Regions from separate parts of the Paenarthrobacter sp. NCHU4564 genome, predicted to be linked through region 1. Evidence: riboswitches for the same ligand, from Rfam matches in the RefSeq annotation. Region 1 holds a riboswitch; the other holds the start of a gene.
What was found. Region 1 has a riboswitch for glycine ahead of gcvP (aminomethyl-transferring glycine dehydrogenase). Riboswitches for the same ligand answer to the same signal wherever they lie in the genome.
Positions count from the first base shown of each region.

Region 2: another riboswitch for glycine. It lies ahead of gcvP (aminomethyl-transferring glycine dehydrogenase); the one in region 1 lies ahead of gcvP (aminomethyl-transferring glycine dehydrogenase).

Region 1 covers NZ_JBQLIS010000003.1:116,601-128,264, forward strand. Annotated here, with positions in the region: gene lipA (lipoyl synthase) at 43-1,050, opposite strand; gene ACSVIE_RS04570 (L-serine ammonia-lyase) at 1,084-2,484, opposite strand; gene glyA (serine hydroxymethyltransferase) at 2,902-4,221, opposite strand; gene gcvH (glycine cleavage system protein GcvH) at 4,218-4,601, opposite strand; gene gcvT (glycine cleavage system aminomethyltransferase GcvT) at 4,622-5,743, opposite strand; gene gcvP (aminomethyl-transferring glycine dehydrogenase) at 5,755-8,595, opposite strand; glycine riboswitch at 8,754-8,853, opposite strand; gene ACSVIE_RS04595 (PucR family transcriptional regulator) at 8,951-10,444, opposite strand; gene speB (agmatinase) at 10,610-11,608, shown strand; gene ACSVIE_RS04605 (purine-cytosine permease family protein) at 11,605-11,664, shown strand, end outside.
Region 2 covers NZ_JBQLIS010000022.1:58,654-70,317, reverse strand. Annotated here, with positions in the region: gene ACSVIE_RS18295 (lipid II:glycine glycyltransferase FemX) at 1-415, opposite strand, end outside; gene ACSVIE_RS18290 (DNA/RNA non-specific endonuclease) at 585-1,406, opposite strand; gene ACSVIE_RS18285 (L-serine ammonia-lyase) at 1,445-2,845, opposite strand; gene gcvH (glycine cleavage system protein GcvH) at 3,048-3,434, opposite strand; gene gcvT (glycine cleavage system aminomethyltransferase GcvT) at 3,468-4,601, opposite strand; gene gcvP (aminomethyl-transferring glycine dehydrogenase) at 4,613-7,480, opposite strand; glycine riboswitch at 7,663-7,759, opposite strand; gene ACSVIE_RS18265 (TetR/AcrR family transcriptional regulator) at 7,854-8,393, opposite strand; gene ACSVIE_RS18260 (MFS transporter) at 8,468-10,018, shown strand; gene ACSVIE_RS18255 (sigma-70 family RNA polymerase sigma factor) at 10,088-10,903, opposite strand; gene ACSVIE_RS18250 (flagellar protein FlgN) at 11,127-11,624, shown strand; gene csrA (carbon storage regulator CsrA) at 11,595-11,664, opposite strand, start outside.

The sequences.
Region 1 (11,664 bases):
GCCGGGTGGCCTGCACAGTTCCGGCCGTGCGCCGGCCATGGCCTAGCTGTGGGCGGCGAGGATGGTGGAGGCTTCCTGGCGGGTGGTGCCGGAGGACTCGATGTGGGCCAGGGCTTCGGGGATGGCCCAGCCCTTTTTGCGCATCGCGGTGGCCCAGAGCCGGCCGGCGCGGTAGGAGGAACGCACCAGCGGACCGGACATGACGCCGAGGAAGCCGATCTCCTCGGCCTCGTGCTGCAGGTCCACGAATTCCTGGGGCTTGACCCACCGGTCCACGGGCAGGTGCCGTTCGGACGGGCGCAGGTACTGGGTGATCGTGATCAGGTCACACCCGGCGGCGTGCAGGTCCCGCAGGGCTTCGGAGATTTCCTCGCGGGTTTCGCCCATGCCCAGGATCAGGTTGGACTTGGTCACCATGCCCAGGTCCCGGCCCTGCGTGATGACATCCAGGGAGCGTTCGTAGCGGAACGCGGGCCGGATGCGCTTGAAAATACGGGGCACGGTCTCCACGTTGTGGGCGAACACCTCGGGCTTGGAGTCGCAGATCGCGGCGATGTGTTCGGGTTTGCCGGAGAAATCCGGGATCAGCAACTCCACCCCTGTGCCGGGGTTCAGTTCATGGATCTTGCGGACCGTTTCGGCATACAGCCACACGCCCTCGTCCTCGAGGTCGTCACGGGCCACCCCGGTCACGGTCGCATAGCGCAGTTGCATGGCCTGCACGGACCGGGCCACCTTGGTGGGTTCGAACCGGTCCAGCGGGGAGGGCCTGCCGGTATCGATCTGGCAGAAATCACAGCGCCGGGTGCACTCGGACCCGCCGATCAGGAACGTCGCTTCCTTGTCTTCCCAGCACTCGAAAATGTTCGGGCACCCGGCCTCCTCACACACCGTGTGCAGGCCTTCCTTCTTCACCAGGTTCTTCAACCCGACAAACTCCGGCCCCATCTGGACCTTCGCCTTGATCCACTCCGGCTTACGCTCAACAGGGGTTTGTGCATTGCGGGCTTCGACGCGCAGCAGCTTGCGGCCTTCAGGTGCCAGGGTCATGGTTTTCCTTCGTCTTCATTCCGGATGTGGTTTTCAGCATTCGACGACGTTGACGGCCAGGCCGCCCATCGCGGTTTCCTTGTACTTGTGGGACATGTCCTTGCCGGTCTCGCGCATCGTGACGATGACCTCGTCCAGGGACACCCGGTGCGTGCCATCACCCCACAACGCCATCTTCGCGGCATTGATCGCCTTCGCCGCAGCAATCGCGTTCCGCTCAATACACGGAATCTGCACCAACCCGCCGATCGGATCACACGTCAGCCCCAGGTTATGTTCCATCGCGATCTCCGCCGCGTTCTCCACCTGAGCCGGGGAACCACCCATCACCTCAGCCAACCCCGCAGCAGCCATCGACGACGCCGACCCCACCTCACCCTGGCACCCCACCTCAGCACCGGAAATCGAAGCCTGCTCCTTGTACAACACACCCACCGCACCAGCAGCAAGCAAGAACCGCACCACCACATCATCCCGGTCCGACTGGCTGGCCTGATCCATGCCCGGGGCGTAATGCAACGCGTAATACAGCACAGCCGGGATAATCCCCGCCGCACCATTGGTCGGAGCCGTCACCACCCGCCCACCGGAAGCGTTCTCCTCGTTCACGGCCAGGGCGATCAGGTTCACCCACTCCTGCCAATACTTCGGATCAATGCGGTCCTTGTCCTCCTTCAACAACCGCTCCAACCAATCAGGCGCACGACGCTTCACCCGCAAACCGCCCGGCAGCACACCCTCACGCTTCAGACTGGTCTCAACGCAGGCCTCCATCACAGACCAGATATGCAAGAGCCCCTCCCGGATCTCCTCCTCCGACCGGGACGCCCGCTCATTGATCAACATGATGTCGCTGATCCGCAAACCCTTCGACGAGCACCGCCCCAACAACTCCGCCGCCGTCCGGAACGGCAACGGCAACTCAGCCTTGGACTCCTCCAACTCAGCCCGCGCCGTGTCCTCCTCACCCTCACGGACAATGAACCCACCACCCACCGAGAAAAACGTCGCCTCCCTCAGCACGTTCCCCTCAGCATCAGAAACAGCGAACTTCATCCCGTTCGTATGCCGCGGCAACACCGTCAACGGATGCAACACCATATCCTCCACCGCATACGGCAACTGGACACCACCGGCGAGGTTGAGCTTGCCGGTCTCAGCGATCGAAGCCAGACGCTCCTCCACCTCGTCGGGGAGGATCAACTCAGGCTCGAAGCCCTCAAGGCCCAGCAGGGTCGCGGTGAACGTGCCATGCCCTTTTCCGGTCGCAGCCAGGGAACCGTAAAGATCCACCCGCAACCCCGCCACGGAGTCGAGGACTCCGGACTCTTTGAGCTCCCGGGCGAACACCGCCCCGGCACGCATCGGCCCCACAGTATGCGAGCTCGACGGGCCAATGCCCACGGAGAACAGATCGAAAACACCAACAGCCATGGCTGGGTCCCTTCCCGGGAGGAGTGAAACAAAACAAGTAGATGGGGGCTGGGCCAATTCCTGAGCCAAGGCAGCCCAGCCCCCGCGGAGGTCCAGTACCAAACCTCCAAACCCGGTATTGACGTGGGGCATCCGTTCCCAGCAAATACCCCACCCGGGTAGATCAATATGAGCCCACCCTCGGCAGGTGGTCCCATTTCTCAAAACAAACGAGCCGCGAGTCCTGTCCCCAACCCGGAGGAGCCAACCCTTGGCCCTTTGGGGCCGACATCCGGAAGCGTGCGTCTAAGGGAGCGTCACGTCCGCCCAGCGGGCGTCTTCGCGACCGAGCACGCGGAGGATGCCGGCCCCAACGGCCGCCAGGCCGCAACCGAGCCCGCAGAGGACGTCAGGCCCGCCGGGCGAACTCCTCGAGGCTTAGCCGAGGTTCGCGACCTCCGGGTAAAGCGGGTGTGCTTCGGCGAGGGTCTCGACGCGGTGACGCAGCCCCGTGAGGTCCGCGTCGGCGTCGGCGATCAACGCTTCGGCGATGATGTCCGCAACCTCGCGGAAGGCTGCTTCGCTGAAGCCGCGCGTCGCAAGCGCCGGGGTGCCGATGCGCAGGCCGGAGGTGACCATCGGTGGGCGGGGGTCGAACGGAACGGCGTTGCGGTTGACGGTGATGTCGATCGCGGCGAGGCGGTCTTCGGCTTGCTGGCCGTCGAGTTCGCAGTCGCGCAGGTCCACGAGGACCAGGTGCACGTCGGTGCCGCCGGAGACCACGGAGATGCCCGCCGCTGCGACGTCGGGCTGGACCAACCGCTCGGCGAGGATCCGTGCGCCCGCCAGGACGCGCGACTGGCGCTCACGGAATTCCTCGGACGCGGCGATCTTGAACGCTACGGCCTTGCCCGCGATCACGTGCTCCAGGGGTCCGCCCTGCTGGCCCGGGAACACCGCGGAGTTAATCTTCTTGGCGATGTCGGCGTCGTTGGAGAGGATGATGCCGCCGCGCGGACCGGCGAGGGTCTTGTGCGTGGTGGACGTGGTGACGTGGGCGTGCGGGACGGGCGAGGGGTGCAGGCCCGCGGCCACGAGGCCCGCGAAGTGCGCCATGTCCACCATCAGGTACGCGCCAACTGAGTCGGCGATCCGGCGGAACTCGGCGAAGTCCAGCTGCCGCGCATAAGCGGACCAGCCGGCCACAATCAAAGCAGGCTTGTGCTGCTGCGCCAGCGCCTCCACCTCGGCCATGTCCACGGTGTGGGTGTCCTCGCGGACGCCGTACGGGACCACGTTGTACAGCTTGCCGGAGAAGTTGATCCGCATGCCGTGCGTGAGGTGGCCGCCGTGAGCCAGGTTCAGGCCCATGATGGTGTCGCCCGGCTTGATGAGCGCGTGCATCACGGAGGCGTTGGCCTGCGCACCGGAGTGCGGCTGGACGTTGGCGTAGTCGGCGCCGAACAGCGATTTGATGCGGTCGATCGCGAGCTGTTCGATCACGTCAACGTGCTCGCAGCCGCCGTAGTAGCGCTTGCCCGGGTAGCCCTCGGCGTACTTGTTGGTCAGCACCGAACCCTGGGCCTGCATTACGGCAACGGCGGTGTGGTTCTCGGAGGCGATCATTTCCAGGCCACCGCGCTGGCGGCCGAGTTCGTCGTCGATCTTTGCCGCGATCTCGGGGTCCAGGGAGGCGAGGTCGGCATCCAGCGACGCCGATACAACCTGCTCGAACTCACTCACTGATACCGGGTTCACAGTTCGCCTCCGTTGGCTGCTGCGTATTCCTCGGCCGTCATCAGCGGGCCTTCTTCAGTGGCGGCGACTTTGAACAGCCAGCCGGCACCGTAGGGGTCGTTGTTGATGAGTGCCGGATCGTCGACCACGGCGTCATTGATCTCGGTCACCTCACCGGTCACGGGTGAGTACAGGTCGGAGACGGACTTGGTGGACTCCACCTCGCCGCAGGTCTCCCCCGCGGTCACCGTGGAGCCGACCTCGGGCAGGTCCACGTACACGATGTCACCCAGGGCGTCCGCAGCAACGGCGGAGATTCCAATACCCACCGGCCCGTCGCCATCTGCAGCAACCCATTCATGCTCAGCCGAGTACTTCAGCTCGGCAACAACTTTGCTCATATCAGATCCTTCTCTCGTGACTACTTTTGGCGCTTGTAGAAAGGCAGCGCGACGACTTCGAACGGCTCCGCCTTTCCGCGGAGGTCGACGTCAACGGTGGTGCCCGGGGCGGAATGCTCGACGTCGACATACGCCAACGCGACCGGGTAACCGAGCGTGGGACTCGGCTGGCCGGAGGTCACCTCTCCGATCAGGGAACCATCCTTGAGGACCGGGTAATGACCGCGGGCCGCGCGACGTCCGGTGCCTTTGAGGCCGACGAGTTTTTGCCCGATCGTGGTTCCAACACCGGCAGCCTTGATGGCAGCCAGTGCTTCCTTGCCCACGAAGTCACCCTCCTTGGACAGCGCCACCACGGGACCGAGCCCGGCTGCGTAGGCGTTGACGTGCCGGGAGAGTTCGTTGCCGTAGAGCGGCATCCCGGCTTCCAAGCGGAGGGAGTCACGGGCGGCCAGGCCTGCGGGGATGAGTCCGTGGCCTTCGCCGGCTTCGAGCAGCGCCTCCCAGAGTGCAGGTGCGTCCGCGTTCGGCACGTAGATCTCGAAGCCGTCCTCGCCCGTGTATCCGGTACGTGCGAGCAACAGTTCCTCTCCGGCAATCGAGACCTCAACGGCTGCGTAGTACTTCAGTTCCGTGACCAGTGAGTGCTGCTCGGCCGGAACCAGGCGCAACAGGATCGTTTCAGCAAGAGGGCCCTGGACCGCGATGAGGGACGTCTCAGCGGAAGCGTCCTCAACAACAACGTCGAACCCGGCAGCGCGCTCGGACAGGGCCGCTGCAACCATCTTGGCATTGCCGGCGTTCGGCACCACGAGGAACTTCTCCGGACCACGACGGTACGTGATCAGGTCGTCGATGATCCCGCCGTCGGAATCGCAGATCAACGAGTACTTCGCCTTCCCGTCAGCGATCGCGGACAACTTGCCCACCAAGGCGTAGTCCAGGAACGCGGCAGCTTCCGGTCCTGTCACCCAGACTTCGCCCATGTGGGAGAGATCGAACAGGCCAGCGGCGTTACGGACTGCGTGGTGCTCGGCGAGTTCGGAGGTGTACTTGAGGGGCATCTGCCAGCCACCGAAGTCCGTGAAGGAGGCGCCGGCTTTCTTGTGCTGCTCGAAGAGAGCGGTGTAGTTCTCAGACATAGTCGGGTTCCTTAGTTCTGAAAGTCTTCGATCGGAGGGCAGGAGCAGACCAGGTTCCGGTCACCCGCCGCACCGTCAATCCGGCCCACCGGCGGGAAGTATTTGTCCTGCTTGAGGCTCGGCACCGGGAAGACGGCCTGCTCACGCGGGTAGTCGCGCTCCCAAGCGGAACTCACGACGGCGGCTGCCGTGTGCGGTGCGTTGCGAAGCGGGGAGTTCTCCACGGAGAAATCACCGGCAGCAACCTGCTCGATCTCGGCGCGGATGGTGATCATGGCCTCGATGAAGCGGTCGATCTCGGCGAGGTCCTCGGACTCCGTCGGCTCCACCATGAGAGTGCCGGCAACCGGGAACGCCAAGGTCGGGGCATGGAAGCCGAAGTCGATGAGGCGTTTGGCCACGTCCTCGGCCGTGACACCGGTGCGTGCCGTCAGTTCGCGCAGGTCCAGGATGCACTCGTGGGCCACGAGTCCACCTTCGCCCGTGTAGAGGACCGGGAAGTGCTCGTCCAGGCGGGAAGCCACGTAGTTCGCGGCCAGCAGTGCCGACTTGGTGGCCTCGGTCAGCCCTTCGCCGCCCATGAGCTTCACGTAGGCCCAGGAAATCGGGAGCACACCGGCCGAGCCGAAGCGCGAAGCCGAGATGGCCACACCACCCTCGGAGGAAGCATTGTTGGCATCACCGGGCATGAACGGGGCCAGGTGCGCCTTCGCAGCAACGGGACCAACACCGGGTCCGCCACCGCCGTGCGGGATGCAGAAAGTCTTGTGCAGGTTCAGGTGGGACACGTCCCCGCCGAACTTGCCCGGCTGTGCCAAGCCAACGAGCGCGTTGAGGTTGGCACCATCCACGTACACCTGTCCGCCGGCCTCGTGGACCGCGTCGCAAACCTCGCGAACGTCAGCGTCGTAAACACCGTGGGTGGACGGGTAGGTGATCATGATGGCCGAGAGAACGTCGCGGTTGGCCTCGATCTTCGCAGCCAGGTCAGCGTGGTCAATCGTGCCATCGGCAGCGGTAGCCACCACGACCACCTTCATGCCGGCCAGCACTGCCGAAGCGGCGTTGGTGCCGTGGGCGGAAGCCGGAATCAAGCAGACGTTGCGCTGGTCATCCCCGCGCGACAGGTGGTAGCCGCGGATCGCGAGCAAGCCTGCAAGCTCACCCTGGGAACCGGCGTTCGGCTGGATGGACACCTGGTCGTAGCCGGTGATTTCGGTGAGATCGGCTTCCAGACCGGAGATCAGCTCACGCCAGCCCTCGGTCTGGGAATCCGGGGCGAACGGGTGGATCGAAGCGAACTCCGGCCAAGAGATAGCCTCCATCTCAGCCGTGGCATTCAGCTTCATGGTGCACGAACCCAACGGAATCATGGTCCGGTCCAGCGCGAGGTCCCGGTCGGACAGCTTGCGGATATAGCGCAACAGCTGGGTCTCGGAACGGTGCGTGTTGAACACCGGGTGCTGCAGGAAGTCGGAAGTGCGGACTACGTCGGACGGCAACTCGAACCCGGCTGCGTCCCCTACCGGACCGGCACCGAAGGCGACGGCGACTGCGGAGAGGACTTCCGGCGTCGTGGTTTCATCAACGGAAACGCCCACGGTGTCAGCGTCGATGTAGCGGAGGTTGATACCACGTGCCTCGGCCGCGCCGATCACCTTGTCCGCCTTGCCGGGAACGCTGACGGTGAGGGTGTCGAAGAAGGAGTCGGAGACGAGTTCACGGCCTGCCTTCTGCAGGGCGGTAGCAAGCACGCGGGCGTTGCCGTGGACGGTCTCGGCGATCGACTTGAGGCCCTCGGGGCCGTGGTAGACGGCGTACATCGAGGCAACGATCGCGAGCAGGGCTTGTGCCGTGCAGATGTTGGACGTGGCCTTTTCGCGGCGGATGTGCTGCTCGCGGGTCTGCAGGGCGAGGCGGTACGCGGGCACGCCGGCGTTGTCCTTGGAGACACCGACGATGCGGCCCGGAAGCGTGCGCTCCATACCGGTGCGGACAGCCATGTACGCGGCGTGCGGGCCGCCGAAGAACAGCGGGACACCGAAGCGCTGGGCGGTTCCGACGGCGATGTCCGCACCTTGTTCGCCCGGGGGCGTGATGAGCGTGAGTGCCAGCAGATCGGCAGCCACAGTGACCAAGGCACCGCGTTCCTTCGCCGCAGCGATCACGGGGGCGTGGTTGAAGACCCGGCCCGAAACGCCAGGCTGCTGGAGGACGATGCCGTTGATGTCGCCGTCGGGCAGTCCTGCGGAAAGGTCGGCGACCTCAACCTCGAAGCCGAGTGCCTCGGCGCGGCCTTTCACGATCGCGATGGTCTGCGGGAGGAGGTCGGCGTCGAGGACGGTCTTGCCGTCCTTCACAGCTTTGTTGGCGCGGCGCATGAGCAGCACGGCCTCGGCCACTGCGGTGGCTTCATCAAGGAGGGAAGCGTTGGCGATGGGCAGGCCCGTGAGGTCCTGGACCATGGTTTGGAAGTTCAGGAGCGCTTCGAGGCGGCCCTGGGAAATCTCCGGCTGGTAGGGCGTGTAAGCGGTGTACCAGGCCGGGGATTCGAGGATGTTGCGGCGGATGACCGGGGGCGTGATGGTGTCGTAGTAGCCCTGGCCGATCATCTGGACGGCGGTTTTGTTCTTCGCCGCGAGCTTGCGGAGTTCGGCCAGGACCTGGGTCTCGCTCAGCGCCTTTTGCAGGGCGAGCGGCGATGACTGGCGGATGGAATCGGGAACGGCCACGTCAACCAAGCCATCGACGGAGTCGTAGCCGATGGCCTTGAGCATGGTCTCAACATCGGCCTGGCGACGGGCGCCGATATGCCGGTCCGCGAAAGCGGTTGGGGAGGATTTAACAGTCAAGAGGAACTCCAGGATTCAGGCGCCCGCTGAGCGCCATGGTGAATATGGGTTCCTCCCCGCTCTGTATTGGACCTGAGAGATTCCGTGGACTGTGTTCTTGGCAAGGTCCACTTGCACCGTCGGTGAGCCCGGTTGCCCGGACTGCTTTCCAGAGTTGCCTCGCCGCGGCGGTACATGGGCCTGAGAGATTCCTGGGGAGGATTTGCTCCTACGGCGCCTGACTGGATGTACCCGGCAGGACTCTCCCGCCGCAGATCAAAAGCGTGTGCGCCACCTCGGTGACACGCTTCACACCATAGCGGCTGGTCGCTGACAATGGCAAGGCGGACGTTTCCCGCTGGGTTTGAATAAGGGCCTAACCGTGCATCGCCTCGTGGATTTGCAAGGCCAGCCAGAGCTGCGCCAGCGTTGAGGTTTCACCCATATCCAGGCCTGTAAGCTCACCGATTTTCCGGATCCGGTAGATGATGGTTTGCCGGTGCGTGAAGAGGGCGGAAGCCGTCTTTTGCCACGAGCGTTGTGAGTTGAGATAGGTTTTCAGCGTGACCATGAGGTCACCGTCCTGGCGCTGCTCGTATTCGAAAACCGGGCCCAGGAGCCGCTGGACCAATGCGCTTCCTTCCTCGAATCCGGTCAAACCCAGCCAGCTTGGCCCTTGGGCGTACCGGGCGAGCCCCAGTTTGTTCGCCTTGGCCGAACCCAGCGCCCACAACGACTCCTGCAAGGCCTGTTGAAGCCCGCCCACCGCGGATGCGGAGCTCACACCGATGGTGGTTCCCAAGCCCGCACAGTGGATCAGCAACTCGTCCGCCAAGTCCGCCGCGACCACCACGTGGAGCCGGTCGTTCCGCCTCAGTGAAGCGGCCGATGTCCCATGCCGCCAGAGTTCGATGTGCACGCTTGCCAGCCTGTCGGCGTCGTCCGCCGACATCGAGGCGACCACGAAGCGTTGCGGAGGTACCTCGAAAGCCTCCAGCCGCCGTTCCATTTCGGCCGTGCCAAGGCGCCCGTCAAGCGCCTGCAAAAGGAACTCACCGGCCAGCCGGTGGCGGCCTTCGAGCGAGAGGACAATCCGGGCCAACTGCAGTCCCAGCACGGTCGCGGCATGCAGGAGCACGACGGCGTCAGGGTGCAGTTCACTGCCCGGCAGCACCACCAGCAGCGCGTTGGCATGGGTGGGAATGTCCATGGTGAGGACGTGCCGGCCGCGGATCCGGTGCCACTGGAAGTTCTTGCCCGCAACCGAGACCTGGCCCGGGTGCGGCGACCATTCCTCCACAAGGAATTCCGGCAGGGACTGCCCCTCGGGGTGCCATGGATGGAGGCAACGGCGGTCCACCACGAACAGCTCCGAATCCAGCTCCGTGGCGAGCCGCAGCACCAGGCTTTGCCAGTGGTCCTCCGAGGCGCCGGCCGTGCGGAGGAGGTCGTACACCCGGGCCGTCTGCCGAAGCCGCCGCGATTCCTCAAGCAGCGACGACTCGGCCACGGACCGCGCAATGGCGATGAACGGGAGCGGGTACGGGATGTTGATCAGGGGCAGGGGAAGCCGGTCGCAGGCCTGCAGGAATTCCTCCGTCAGCGGCGGCGCGTGCATCTTCTCGCCAATCGCCAACGCACTGGCACCCGCGTCCACCAAGGCCTCTGCGAGCGCCACCTGCCCCTCCGGATCAGCCGGGATGGAGAGCCCGTTGGTCATCATGAGCTCCCCGCCGGTGACCCACTCCCACAAGCGCGGGAGGTCTGAGGTGTGTGCCCAGGTGATGCGGTTGCCTGTTCCGTCCGCGCCGGCCAGAAGGGTCAGCGCGAGCTGCGGCTCGGCGACGAGTTCGGCGACGGTGATGGCCATGGATGATGACTCCTGGGTCTTGTTTCGGGGCGTTTAGACGTTTGTCTAAACGCCCCGACCATTTGTAGTCAATGTACCGCTATCCGCAGTGATCGGGGTCACCAAGAATTGAGTTATGCACTTCCCGCTCAACGGCGAGCACCCAGCTACTCGAAGGATTCAGCCATGACCACGCACCAGCCCATCGGCCCCGTAGACGCAACCAAGGTTCCCCGCTACGCCGGCCTCGGCACCTTCGCCCGACTCCCCCAGATCGACCGCGTTCCGGACTATGACATCGCCATTGTCGGCGTGCCGTTCGACGGCGGAACCTCCTTCCGGCCCGGCGCCCGTTTTGGTCCTGCCGCGGTTCGCGAGGCATCGCGTCTCCTGCGCCCGGGCTACCATCCGGAGCTCGACGTCGAGCCGGTGTACGAAGCCCAGGTTGTTGATGCAGGCGACATCGCCTGCACCCCTTACGACATCACCCGGGCTGTCCGCGAGATCGAGGAACAGGCGCTGCCGCTCATCAGCGAATCGAAGCGCTTGGTATCCATCGGCGGCGACCACACCATTGCCCTGCCGATGCTGCGGGCACTGAACAAGGTCCATGGACCGGTCGCACTCCTGCATTTCGACGCCCACCTGGACACGTGGGACACGTACTTCGATCAGCCAATCACGCACGGCACCATCTTCCGCCGCGCCTTCGAAGAGGGGCTGCTTGTGGAGGACAAGTCGATGCATGTGGGTATCCGCGGACCGGTATATGACCGCAACGACTTCCTCCGGGACCACGAGTTCGGCTTCCAGATCATCCGCTGCTCGGACCTGGACGTCATGGGTGTTCCGGCGGCGATCGAGCGGGTCAAGGAACGCCTTGGCGACACGCCTGTCTATGTCTCGATCGACATCGACGTCCTGGACCCTTCCTACGCTCCCGGCACCGGCACCCCGGAGATGGGCGGGCTCCACTCCCGCGAACTCCTTGCCCTGCTCCGCGGTTTGGACGGCATCAACATCGTCGGAGCAGACGTGGTGGAAGTCGCTCCCGCCTACGACCACGCAGACATCACCACGGTGGCCGCAGCCACGCTGGTCTTCGACCTCCTCGCCCTGATGGTCAACCGGAGCAAGGCCTCCGAAATCCGTGAACTCGAATCGGTGTCCCGGAGCGCATCATGAGTACGCTGTCATCCACGAAACAGGCAACAGAGGTTCCGCGGCTTGAGGACAAGACC
Region 2 (11,664 bases), on a different contig from region 1:
CCTTAACCAGGCCGGACGCCTTCAGTTGCGCAGTCACTTCAGGTGACTCCACGACGTCGGGCTCTATCTTGAGGGCGAAGACGTTCAGCTTCTGTTCCCTGGCCAAGGTGGCGACGGCGTCCAGCATCGGCTTGATGTCCTCGACTGACTCGGCATCGGGGCCCTTGATCAGGTACCAGAGGCGTCCCAGGACAGGAAACTTCTTCTCCAGCAGCAGGTTGTAGCTGGAGTATCCGGCGGTCTCGATGACGAGCCGGCGGACCAGCCAGCCGTTCCCGTCCTTCACTGCAGCATAGGCGTCCGACTGCAGCATGTTGCCGCCGTTCGGGTTGGCAGTGACGTGCTTGTCCCAGTTATCGATTTCCTCGGCGGTGGCAAAGCGGGCAGTAAATTCTCGCAAGGTGGCCGTGTCCAATCTCAGGGTTCAGTGCAGGGTTCAAGCGGTGTTCAGGCATAGTGCGCATGCGGACATGCAGAATCAAGTCTATCGGGCATGGGTATATGACCCGATTCCCGGGTAGCGGCGCTCCGGCGCACATCAGTGATGCTTCTTGGGAGAGCCCAGAGCCAGGCGATCATCCGGGTCAGAGCCGGATCTGTTCCATGCTCTCCAATTGGATGGCCTTGGGGGCTTTCCCCAATTCCCGCTGGCCGCTGGCGAGCCGATCGGCGTTGGTCAGCCGGCTCAGGCTCAGCCCGGTCAGGTCTGCGATCTCACCGACAGGGACCTGGAAAGTCCTGAACGGACCAAGGGGTGGCGGTTCTCCCTCCAGGAGGCGCTGCGTCAGAGCCTTTTTCAACTCAACCTTGCCCAACAGTGGCGACTGGTCCAGCACGAAGCCGGCAGCGCCGAGCGTTCCATCGTTGGTCCAAGCTGCGATTTTCCAGAATCTTTTGGGGATCTTCACGCCCCTGTATTCGGAATCGTCGTCGGCAAAGACCGGCCCGGTGAACACGCTGAGCTTGGCGTCGTGCGCGTCGGCGTGGCCCAGCACGTGGTCTTCCAGCCCTACCCAAAGTTCCTTGCCTTGGTTGAAGTCATCCACTTGGGGTGCTGCATTGGTGAATGCGAAAGTGTCCTGATTCGCTTTCTTGGCCGTAGCAGCATCGCCCCACACCGGATCGAGCCGCCGCACCAGGTGTCCCCGATCGAAGGCGTTGTTCTTGTAGACGTCCGGGCCTGCCTGCTGCTCCCGGGGTATGCGCTCGTCAAAATGCCACGTGCCCTCCCGGGCCAAAGGATTCAGTTCCCTGCCGCTGATGTTGACTCCAACAATCGCCGCGAGCTTCCGGGCAGCCCGGAAGCGCACGGAGAAGTGCGTGTAGTCCAACAAAGTAGTCGTTGCCGACGGACTGGGCAGCTCCAGGCGTGCCCGCAAGAAATCCCGGTCATATCCCCCGCTCATGCATACAGCATGGCACTAGGCACCGACAGCGAACAGACTCAGCATTCGACGACGTTCACGGCCAGGCCGCCCATCGCGGTTTCCTTGTACTTATGGGACATGTCCTTGCCCGTCTCGCGCATCGTCACGATCACCTCATCCAACGAAACCCGGTGCGTCCCATCACCCCACAACGCCATCTTCGCGGCATTGATCGCCTTCGCCGCAGCAATCGCGTTCCGCTCAATACACGGAATCTGCACCAACCCACCAATCGGATCACACGTCAACCCCAGGTTATGCTCCATCGCGATCTCCGCAGCGTTCTCCACCTGCGCCGGGGAACCACCCATCACCTCAGCCAACCCCGCAGCAGCCATCGACGACGCCGAACCAACCTCACCCTGGCACCCCACCTCGGCACCGGAAATCGAAGCCTGCTCCTTATACAAAACACCCACCGCACCGGCAGCGAGCAGGAACCGCACCACCACATCGTCGCGGTCAGCCTGGCCGGCCTTGTCCATCCCCGGCGCGTAATGCAACGCATAGTAAAGAACAGCCGGAATGATCCCCGCCGCACCATTGGTCGGAGCCGTCACCACCCGCCCACCGGAAGCGTTCTCCTCATTCACAGCCAAGGCGATCAGGTTCACCCACTCCTGCCAATACTTCGGATCGTTCCGGTCCTTGTCCTCCTTCAAGAGCCGCTCCAACCAATCCGGTGCACGACGCTTCACCCGCAAACCCCCGGGCAGCACACCCTCACGCTTCAGACTGGTCTCAACGCAGGCCTCCATCACAGACCAAATATGCAACAGGCCCTCACGGATCTCCTCCTCCGACCGGGACGCCCGCTCATTGATCAACATGATGTCGCTGATGCCCAAGCCCTTCGACGCGCACCGGCCCAGCAATTCAGCAGCTGTCCTGAACGGCAACGGCAACTCCGCCTTGGACTCCTCCAACTCAGCCCGGGCCGTGTCCTCCTCACCCTCACGGACAATGAACCCACCACCCACCGAGAAAAACGTCGCCTCCCTAAGGACAACCCCCTCAGCATCAGAAACAGCAAACTTCATCCCATTCGTATGCCGCGGCAACACCGTCAACGGATGCAACACCATATCCTCCACCGCATACGGCAGGAGCACTTCCCCGGCAAGATTGAGCGTGCCCGTCTCCGCAATCGAAGCCAACCGCTCCTCCACCTCCTCGGGCAGGATCAATTCAGGCTCGAAGCCCTCCAACCCCAGCAAAGTTGCCGTGAACGTCCCGTGGCCTTTGCCCGTTGCAGCCAGGGACCCATAAAGATCCACCCGCAACCCCGCCACGGAGTCGAGGGCTCCGGACTCTTTGAGCTCCCGCGCAAACACCGCCCCGGCACGCATCGGCCCCACAGTATGCGAGCTCGACGGGCCAATGCCCACTGAGAACAGATCGAAAACACCAACAGCCATAGCCGGGATCCCTTTTATACAGCTTGAAAACGGTCCGGCAGATGGTCCTGCCGGATGGCCACCCCCGCTTGTGGCGGCAGGCGACCGAAGTACGACGCCGGGTGGCCCCCTCAGGCGGCAACCCGGCGTCGCAAGTTCATTCAGTTATTACAGTCCACGCTACGCCACCCGGCGCGCGTGGTGTCCCCTGGAACGGGGTTGCTTAGGCGAGGTCGCCGCCGTTCTTGGAGGCGTACTCCTGCGCCGAGAGCAGCGGACCGTCAGACTCTGCGGCGACCTTGAACAGCCAGCCCTCGCCGTAGGGGTCGTTGTTGATCAGTGCGGGGTCGGACACAACGGCGTCGTTGATCTCGGTGACCTCACCGGTAACCGGCGAGTACAAGTCGGAGACGGACTTGGTGGACTCCACCTCGCCGCAGGTCTCCCCCGCAGTCACAGTCGCACCAACCTCGGGCAGGTCGACGTAGACGATGTCGCCCAACGCGTCGGTGGCAACTTCAGAGATACCGATGGATACCGAGTTCCCCTCCCCACGCAGGACCCACTCGTGTTCGTCGGAGTACTGAAGTTCAGGCGCTACTTTGGGCATTCTGTTTCCTAACTATGGGTGATCAAAAACTGCTTAGCGGGACCGTTTGTAGAACGGCAGCGCGACGACCTCGAAGGGCTCGGCTTTGCCGCGGAGGTCCACCTCGAGTGCGGTGCCGGGCTCAGCAAAAGCAACGTCGACGTACGCCATCACGACAGGGTACCCGAGCGTCGGGCTCGGCTGTCCGGAGGTCACTTCGCCCACCACGGCGCCGTCCTTCACTACCGGGTAGTGCGAACGGCCGGCACGGCGGCCCAGGCCCTTGAGGCCAACAAGCTTGCGGCCGGAAGACACGCCCGCACCGTCAGCCTTCAAAGCAGCGAGTGCTTCCTTGCCAACAAAGTCGCCTTCCTTGGACAGCGCCACAACGGGCCCAAGTCCGGCAGCGAACGGATTACCTTCGCGGGAGAGCTCGTTGCCGTACAACGGCATGCCGGCCTCGAGGCGCAGGGAGTCGCGCGATGCAAGGCCTGCCGGAACCAGTTCACCATCCTCCGCAACAGCCGAAATCGCCTGCCACAGCGCGGCGGCGGATTCGTTGGGGACGAAGATCTCGAAGCCGTCTTCGCCGGTGTAGCCGGTGCGTGCCAGCAGCAGGTCCTGTCCGGAGCCGGCCACCAGGAAAGTCACCTCGACTGCGGCGTAGTACTTCAGTTCCGTGACCAGCGAGTGCTGCTCGGCCGGAACCAGGCGCAGCAGGATCGCTTCCGCAAGCGGCCCCTGAACGGCGATCAACGACGTCGACGATGAAGCATCCTCGACCACGACATCGAAGCCCGCGGCGCGCTGCAGCAGTTCAGATGCGACCACAAAGGCATTGCCGGCGTTCGGCACCACCAGGAATTTATCGGCACCACGACGGTACACAATCAGGTCGTCGATGATCCCGCCGTCTTCCTGGCAGATCAGGGAGTACTTGGCTTTTCCGTCGGCCATGGCGGAGATCTTGCCCACCAAGGCGTAATCCAAAAACTCTGCTGCCTGCGGTCCGGTGACCCAAACTTCGCCCATGTGGGAGAGGTCGAACAGGCCGGCGGACTTCCGGACGGCGTGGTGTTCAGCGAGCTCGGAGGTGTACTTTAGCGGCATCTGCCACCCACCGAAGTCCGTGAAAGACGCGCCGAGCTTCTTGTGCTCCTCGTAGAGGGCTGTGTGCTTCTCAGTCATTGCCATTTCCCTTAGTTCTCGAACGCTGCTGTGTTTTCCTCGAACGCTTCGAGAGGCGGGCAGGAGCACACCAGGTTGCGGTCGCCCGCAGCACCATCGATACGTCCCACCGGCGGGAAGTACTTGTCCTGCTTCAAGTGGTGGACCGGGAAAGCAGCCTGCTCACGCGGGTAGGCGCGGTCCCAGTCGGAGCTTACGACGGCGGCTGCCGTGTGGGGCGCGCGGCGAAGCGGGGAATCCTGCACGGAGAAGTCGCCGTGGGCCACCTGGTCGATTTCCTTGCGGATGGTGATCATGGCTTCGATGAAGCGGTCGATCTCCACGAGGTCCTCGGACTCCGTGGGCTCCACCATGAGGGTGCCGGCAACCGGGAAGGCCAGCGTGGGCGCGTGGAAACCGAAATCGATGAGGCGCTTGGCCACATCTTCCGCGGTAACGCCCGTCTTGGCCGCCAGTTCGCGCAGGTCCAGGATGCACTCGTGGGCCACCAGGCCAGCCTCGCCCGTGTAAAGCACCGGGAAGTGGTCGTTGAGGCGCGCTGCGATGTAGTTGGCAGCGAGCAGTGCGGACTTGGTTGCCTCAGTGAGACCCTGGCCGCCCATGAGCTTCACGTACGCCCAGGAAATCGGGAGCACACCGGCCGAGCCGAAGCGCGATGCCGAGATCGGGACATCGTTACCTTCGGTCCAGGAGGCAGCATCGCCGGGCATGAACGGCGCGAGGTGTGCCTTGGCAGCAACCGGGCCAACGCCGGGTCCGCCGCCGCCGTGCGGGATGCAGAAGGTCTTGTGCAGGTTCAGATGGGACACGTCTCCGCCGAACTTGCCCGGCTGGGCCAAGCCAACCAAAGCGTTCAGGTTGGCGCCATCGATGTACACCTGTCCGCCGGCTTCGTGGACTGCGTCGCACACTTCCCGGACGTCGGCGTCATACACACCGTGCGTGGACGGGTAGGTGATCATGATGGCCGAGAGAACGTCACGGTTGGCTTCGATCTTCGCAGCCAGGTCAGCGTGGTCGATGGTTCCATCGGGAGCCGTGGCCACGACCACGACCTTCATGCCGGCCAGCACAGCGGAGGCGGCGTTGGTGCCGTGGGCCGATGCGGGGATCAGGCAGACGTTGCGCTGCTGGTCTCCGCGGGAGTGGTGGTAGCCGCGGATCGCGAGCAAGCCTGCAAGCTCACCCTGGGAACCGGCGTTCGGCTGGATGGAGACCTGGTCGTAGCCCGTGATTTCGGTGAGCTGGGCTTCAAGGTCAGCGATCAGCTCACGCCAGCCGGCGGTCTGGGAGTCCGGGGCGAACGGGTGGATCGAGGCGAACTCGGGCCAGGAGATGGCTTCCATCTCAGCGGTGGCGTTCAGCTTCATGGTGCATGAACCCAACGGGATCATGGTCCGGTCCAGCGCGAGGTCGCGGTCGGAGAGCTTGCGGATGTAGCGCAGGAGCTGGGTCTCGGAGCGGTGCGTGTTGAACACCGGGTGCTGCAGGTAATCGCTGGAGCGCTCAACGGAAGCTTCGAGCGCGAAACCCTCCACGGACTCAAGTACCGGGGCGCCGAACACTTCAAGGACACCGCCGACGATGTCGGCTGTAGTGGTTTCATCAACCGAGATACCCACAGTGTCCGCGTCGACGCCGCGCAGGTTGATGCCGCGGGCCTCGGCGGCAGCGACGAGCTCGGCGCTGCGGCCCGGTACGCGGACCGTGATGGTGTCGAAGAACGAACCGTGCAGGACCTCGACGCCGGCGGCCTTCAGGGAGACGGCAAGGGTGCGGGCGTGCTGGTGCGCCGTCTCGGCGATTGCCTTCAGTCCCTCGGGACCGTGGTAGACCGCGTACATCGAAGCGACGATCGCGAGCAATGCCTGCGCGGTACAGATGTTGGACGTGGCCTTCTCGCGGCGGATGTGCTGCTCACGGGTCTGCAGCGCCAGGCGGTAGGCGGGGACACCGGCGTCGTCCTTGGAAACGCCCACCAAACGGCCCGGCATGGAACGCTCCAAGCCCTTCTGGACGGCCATGTAGGCGGCGTGCGGGCCGCCGAAGAACAGCGGCACGCCCAGTCGCTGGGCGGAACCCACGGCGATATCGGCGCCCTGCTCGCCGGGAGGAGTGATGAGGGTGAGCGAGAGAAGATCGGCTGCGACGGTGACCAACGCGCCCCGCTCTTTCGCCTCGGCGATCACGGCGGAGTGGTCGAAGACTCGGCCGGAAACGCCCGGCTGCTGGAGGACGACGCCGTTGATGGCACCTTCCGGGAGGCCAAGGGAAAGATCAGCGACCTCAACCTCGAAGCCGAGGGCCTCGGCACGGCCCTTCACGATCGCGATGGTCTGCGGCAGGCAGTCGGCGTCCAGGACGGTCTTGCCATCCTGGGCAGCCTTGTTCTTGTTGGCCCTGCGCATCATGAGGACGGCTTCGGCCACGGCGGTGGCTTCATCCAACAAGGACGCGTTGGCGATCGGCAGGCCAACAAGGTCCTGGACCATGGTCTGGAAGTTCAGAAGTGCCTCAAGACGGCCCTGGGAGATCTCGGGCTGGTACGGGGTGTAAGCGGTGTACCAGGCGGGGGACTCGAGGATATTGCGGCGGATCACCGGCGGGGTAATGGTGTCGTAGTAGCCCTGGCCGATCATCTGTACGGCCGTCTTGTTCTTGGCGGCCAGCTTGCGGAGTTCAGCCAGGACCTCAACCTCGGAAAGGGCGTTCTGGAGGGTCAGCGCCACGTCCTGACGGATGTCGTTGGGAACCGCGGTGTCAACGAGCGAATCGACGGAGTCGTATCCGACGGACTTCAGCATGGTTTCAACGTCGGCCTGGCGGCGGGCACCGATATGCCGGTCAACGAAGGTGGTGGAGGCAGAACTAACCGTCACGAAGGAACTCCAATACTTGGGCGGCGCGTGGGTACGCCGCAGCTACTCGGGTTCCTCCCCGCTCTGTATTGGACCTGAGAGTTTCCGCGCGTTGTCTGCACAACGATCGCTTGCACCGTCGGTGAGCACGGTAGGCCCGCGCCGGTGGTGACGCGTTCCTGCCTGCTGCTTTCCAGAGTTGCCTCGCCGCGGCGGTGCATGGGCCTGAGAGATTCCTGGGGAGGGTTTGCTCCTACGGCGCCTGCATCACGTACTGCAGGACTCTCCCGCCGCAGATCAAAGGCTTGTTCAGTTGTCTGTGGGCGCTGGGAAGGCGCGCCACAAGGCTTAATTGTCCTACGCGGCGGGCGCCGCCGCAAATGGTGCAGGCGGCCTATGCCCGCAGGCGCTCCAGCACCTTCAGGAGAATCCCGACGTCGGCCTCCCGCCTGCCGTCGCCCGTCTCCTGGCCGCCCTCGAACATCGCGTTAAAGTACAGCCCATCCCCCATGTAGCTGACAGCCTTGGCCACGTCGGGCCCCACATCCTCAGCCAGGACATCCAGCCACTGTTGCTGGATACCGGCGAACCGCCGTCGTGTTTCCTCATGGGCGACCTCCGCCAACCGGGTCGCCGCCACGAAGGCCCGGTCCATGGGCGTCCCCGCCCACAACGAAGAGCGGATGAAGTAGGCAGCCGCTCCATCGGGAGCAGCTTTCATCTGTTCTATGTCTTCCTGCGCGAGATTGTCGAGGCGTTCCAACAGCGCCGCGATCAGCGCCTCCTTGTTGGGAAAGTGGTAGAGCAGCCCGCCCTTGGAGACACCGGCGCGCTTGGCTACGGCATCGAGCGTGGCGGCCCGTTCGCCGACCTCGATCAGGAGGGCTTCGAAGGCATCCAGGACCGAGTCCTTGGCTACTGGTTTTCGTGGCATGGGTTCCATCATCCCCTATTGCTGTGGGCATTCCGAAGTTGAAACTATACCGTCCAGACGGTACAGTTATTGCCATGTTCACCCAGTCTTCGACCCCAGCAACCCATGTCCGCCAGCAGTCCGCGCAGGACCGGGCACCGTGGCGCGACTGGGCAGCACTGGCCCTGCTGATGGTCCCGGTGCTGCTGGTCGCCGTCGACAACACCGCCCTCACCTTTGCTCTTCCGGAAATCGCCCGGTCCCTGGAAGTTGGCGGTGTCCAGTTGCTCTGGATCGTGGACTCCTACCCGCTGGTCCTGGCCGCCCTGTTGGTCTCCATGGGCAACCTCGGCGACAGGATCGGACGACGGCGGCTGCTCATGATCGGCAGCACGGGCTTCGCGGCGGTGTCGGCTGCTACAGCCTTCGCGCCGTCCGCCGAGTGGCTGATTGCCGGCCGCGCCGCCCTGGGCGTCTTCGGCGCCATGCTGATGCCCTCCACCCTCTCCTTGATCCGGAACATCTTCACGGATCCCAACCGCCGCAGGCTCGCCATCGCGGTGTGGGCCGCCGGCTTCTCCGGAGGCGCTGCGCTGGGCCCCATCTTTGGTGGCTGGCTGGTGGAGCACTTCTGGTGGGGTGCCGTGTTCCTCGTGGCGACCTTCCTGCTGCTTCCCTTGCTCGCTCTCGGCACCACGCTCATCCCCGAGTCCAAGGACGCCAATCCCGGCCGGGTGGACGTGCCCAGCATTGCGCTGTCCATCCTGACCATGGCGCCGTTCGTCTATGGCATCAAGGAATTCGCCGTCCATGGCTTCGGGGCGACCGCCCTGGCATTCATGGTGTTTGGCCTGGTCATGGGCACAGTGTTCGTCCGGAGACAGCGCCAGTTGGAGAACCCCATGCTGGATGTCCGCCTCTTCGGCAACAAGGTGTTCAGCACGGCGATCGTGGCCAACGTCCTGTCACTGTTCTCCATGACCGGGTTCATCTACTTCTTCGCCCAGCACCTGCAGTTGGTGGAGGGGCAGTCCCCCATGGAAGCGGGCATCGCCATGATTCCGGCCCTGCTCGCCACGATTGTTGCCGGACTGTTGGTGGTGCCGCTGGTCAAACGGATCAGGCCTGGATTCGTGGTCGCCGCCGGCCTAAGTTTCAGTGCCGTGGGCTACCTGGTGGTTGTGGTGGGAGACCACGGACACGGGCCGGTGTTCCTGCTGTCCGCCCTGACCATCCTTGCCGTTGGCGTGGGAGCAGCGGAAACAATCTCCAATGACCTGATCCTGTCCTCCGTCCCGGCCGACAAATCCGGAGCCGCATCCGCCATCTCCGAAACGGGCTATGAACTCGGATCCCTGCTGGGCACCGCAGTGCTCGGTTCCATCCTGACGGCGTCTTACCAGCACAACCTCGTCCTGCCTGAAGGCCTGTCCAGCCAAGCCGCCGGAAACTCCGGGGAGACACTGGCCGGAGCCGTGGATGCAGCCGCGGCTCTCCCTGCACCCTTGTCTGATGCCCTCACCTTGGCCGCCCGGGTCGCCTTCGAATCCGGCGTCCACATCACGGCGGCGATCGGGCTGGTACTGATGGCTGGAGCGGCAGTGCTTGCCGCCGTCGTACTCCGCAGGGTGCCCAAGGCGCGCTAAAGGCGCCTCCAGGCAGTCGCAGCAGGAAGCCCGGGCCATCCCACGGCCCGGGCTTCCTGCTGCCTGCTGCTAGACGGCTTGATTGAGCGAGGACCCAAGGCCCAGGCCCCGGGTGATCCCTCCGGTGGTCGCCGTGGCCAGCGCAGCCAAGTAGTCATTGCGTCGCCGGGCGGTGATTCGGGATTCAGGTTCAAAGGGCTGGTCGGGGTTGTCCGCGTAATGGGCTGCCAGGCCGTCGCGCATGAGGCGGATGCCCTCGGCCCGCTGCTGCGACACTGCGGCGTGGGTCGAACCGAGTTCCTCGGCAAGGTCCTTCACGGAACGGCCGGCAAGGTAGATCTCCTGGATCACGAAGCGCATCTTCTCCGGAAGGGAGTCGACGGCGGCCCGCAGATACTTGATGCGCTCGTCCGCGAGGACAGAGTGTTCAGGGGACGGAGCGCCGGAGGCCACGGTATCTGCCACCACCTCGTCCAGCGAACTGAGCGTCCGGGCGGCATCGGCCAGGGCAGCTTCCACATGGCTGCGTTCCACGCCCAAGGCAGAGGCCAACTCCGGCACCGTGGGAGTACGCCCCAGCACGCCGGTGAGGGTTTCCTGGACGGCCATGGTTTCCTTGATGCGCTTCCGGGCCGAACGGGTGGCCCAGTCGCTGGCCCGCATCTCGTCAGCAAAGGCACCGATGATCCGACGGCGCGCAAAGGCACCAAAAGGAACACCGAGATCCGGATCAAAAGAATCAGCGGACGCAATAAGGGCCAACGACCCCACGGAAGCAAAATCGTCGCGCGATAAATGTGACGCACGCGCGCAAAGGTCAGAGACCAGGTAACCAACGAGCGGAAGGTGCTGCAACACCAGCTCGTTGCGCTGTTCGCGATTCAAATGTAAGTCCCCCCATGAGACCGGATTATTGAGTTGCAACGGACCCTGAACAGCTGTTCCACCGGCGCCGGGAGACCAATCACGGCGACGTTTCAGGACTTCGTCCAGGTACGTGTTCAGTGAACATATCACCTGAAAACGACTCTGCGTGTACGCTCGACACAAGAAACCAAAAAGCCTGCTAAATCGTCATTCAGGCTTTGCAATAAATGATTGGGGAACCGTGGGGGCGGACGAACTGTCGGCAACGCTGTGGCGTGAGCGAAGGCAACTGGATTTCCTGCTTTTTCTCCTGGAAACACAGCTCCTGCATCTCCGGGCAGGCAACTGGCACCGGTTGAATTTCACTGCCACCGAACTTGAAAAGGTTCTGGAAAACCTCCGTTTCGAGTCCCTTGCCCGCGGCGTGGAGGCCGCCTCTTTGTCGGCCGAATGGAAGGCTCCCCACCACACCACTTTGCCCGGCCTGGTATCTGCAGCGCCGCCTGGACCGTGGCCGGGACTTTTGGGCGAGCATCTGCAGGGCATGGCGGAATTACAGGCAAAGATCGACAACGCGGCCTCGGACAATGCGGCAGCCCTTCAGGCCGGGCCGCCGCCCGGGGCTCCCGGCCCGGACGAACTCGCGGACCTTGCCGTGCAGGCCAATGTTGGCCGGGCGCTTGCTGCGGTTAGCGCGGCATCTCTTCCGTCACTGCGCGATTTCCTCGGGCCTGCCTGACGGGACGTCCTTGCGGGCGGCTGGGGGTTGGAGGCCGGCC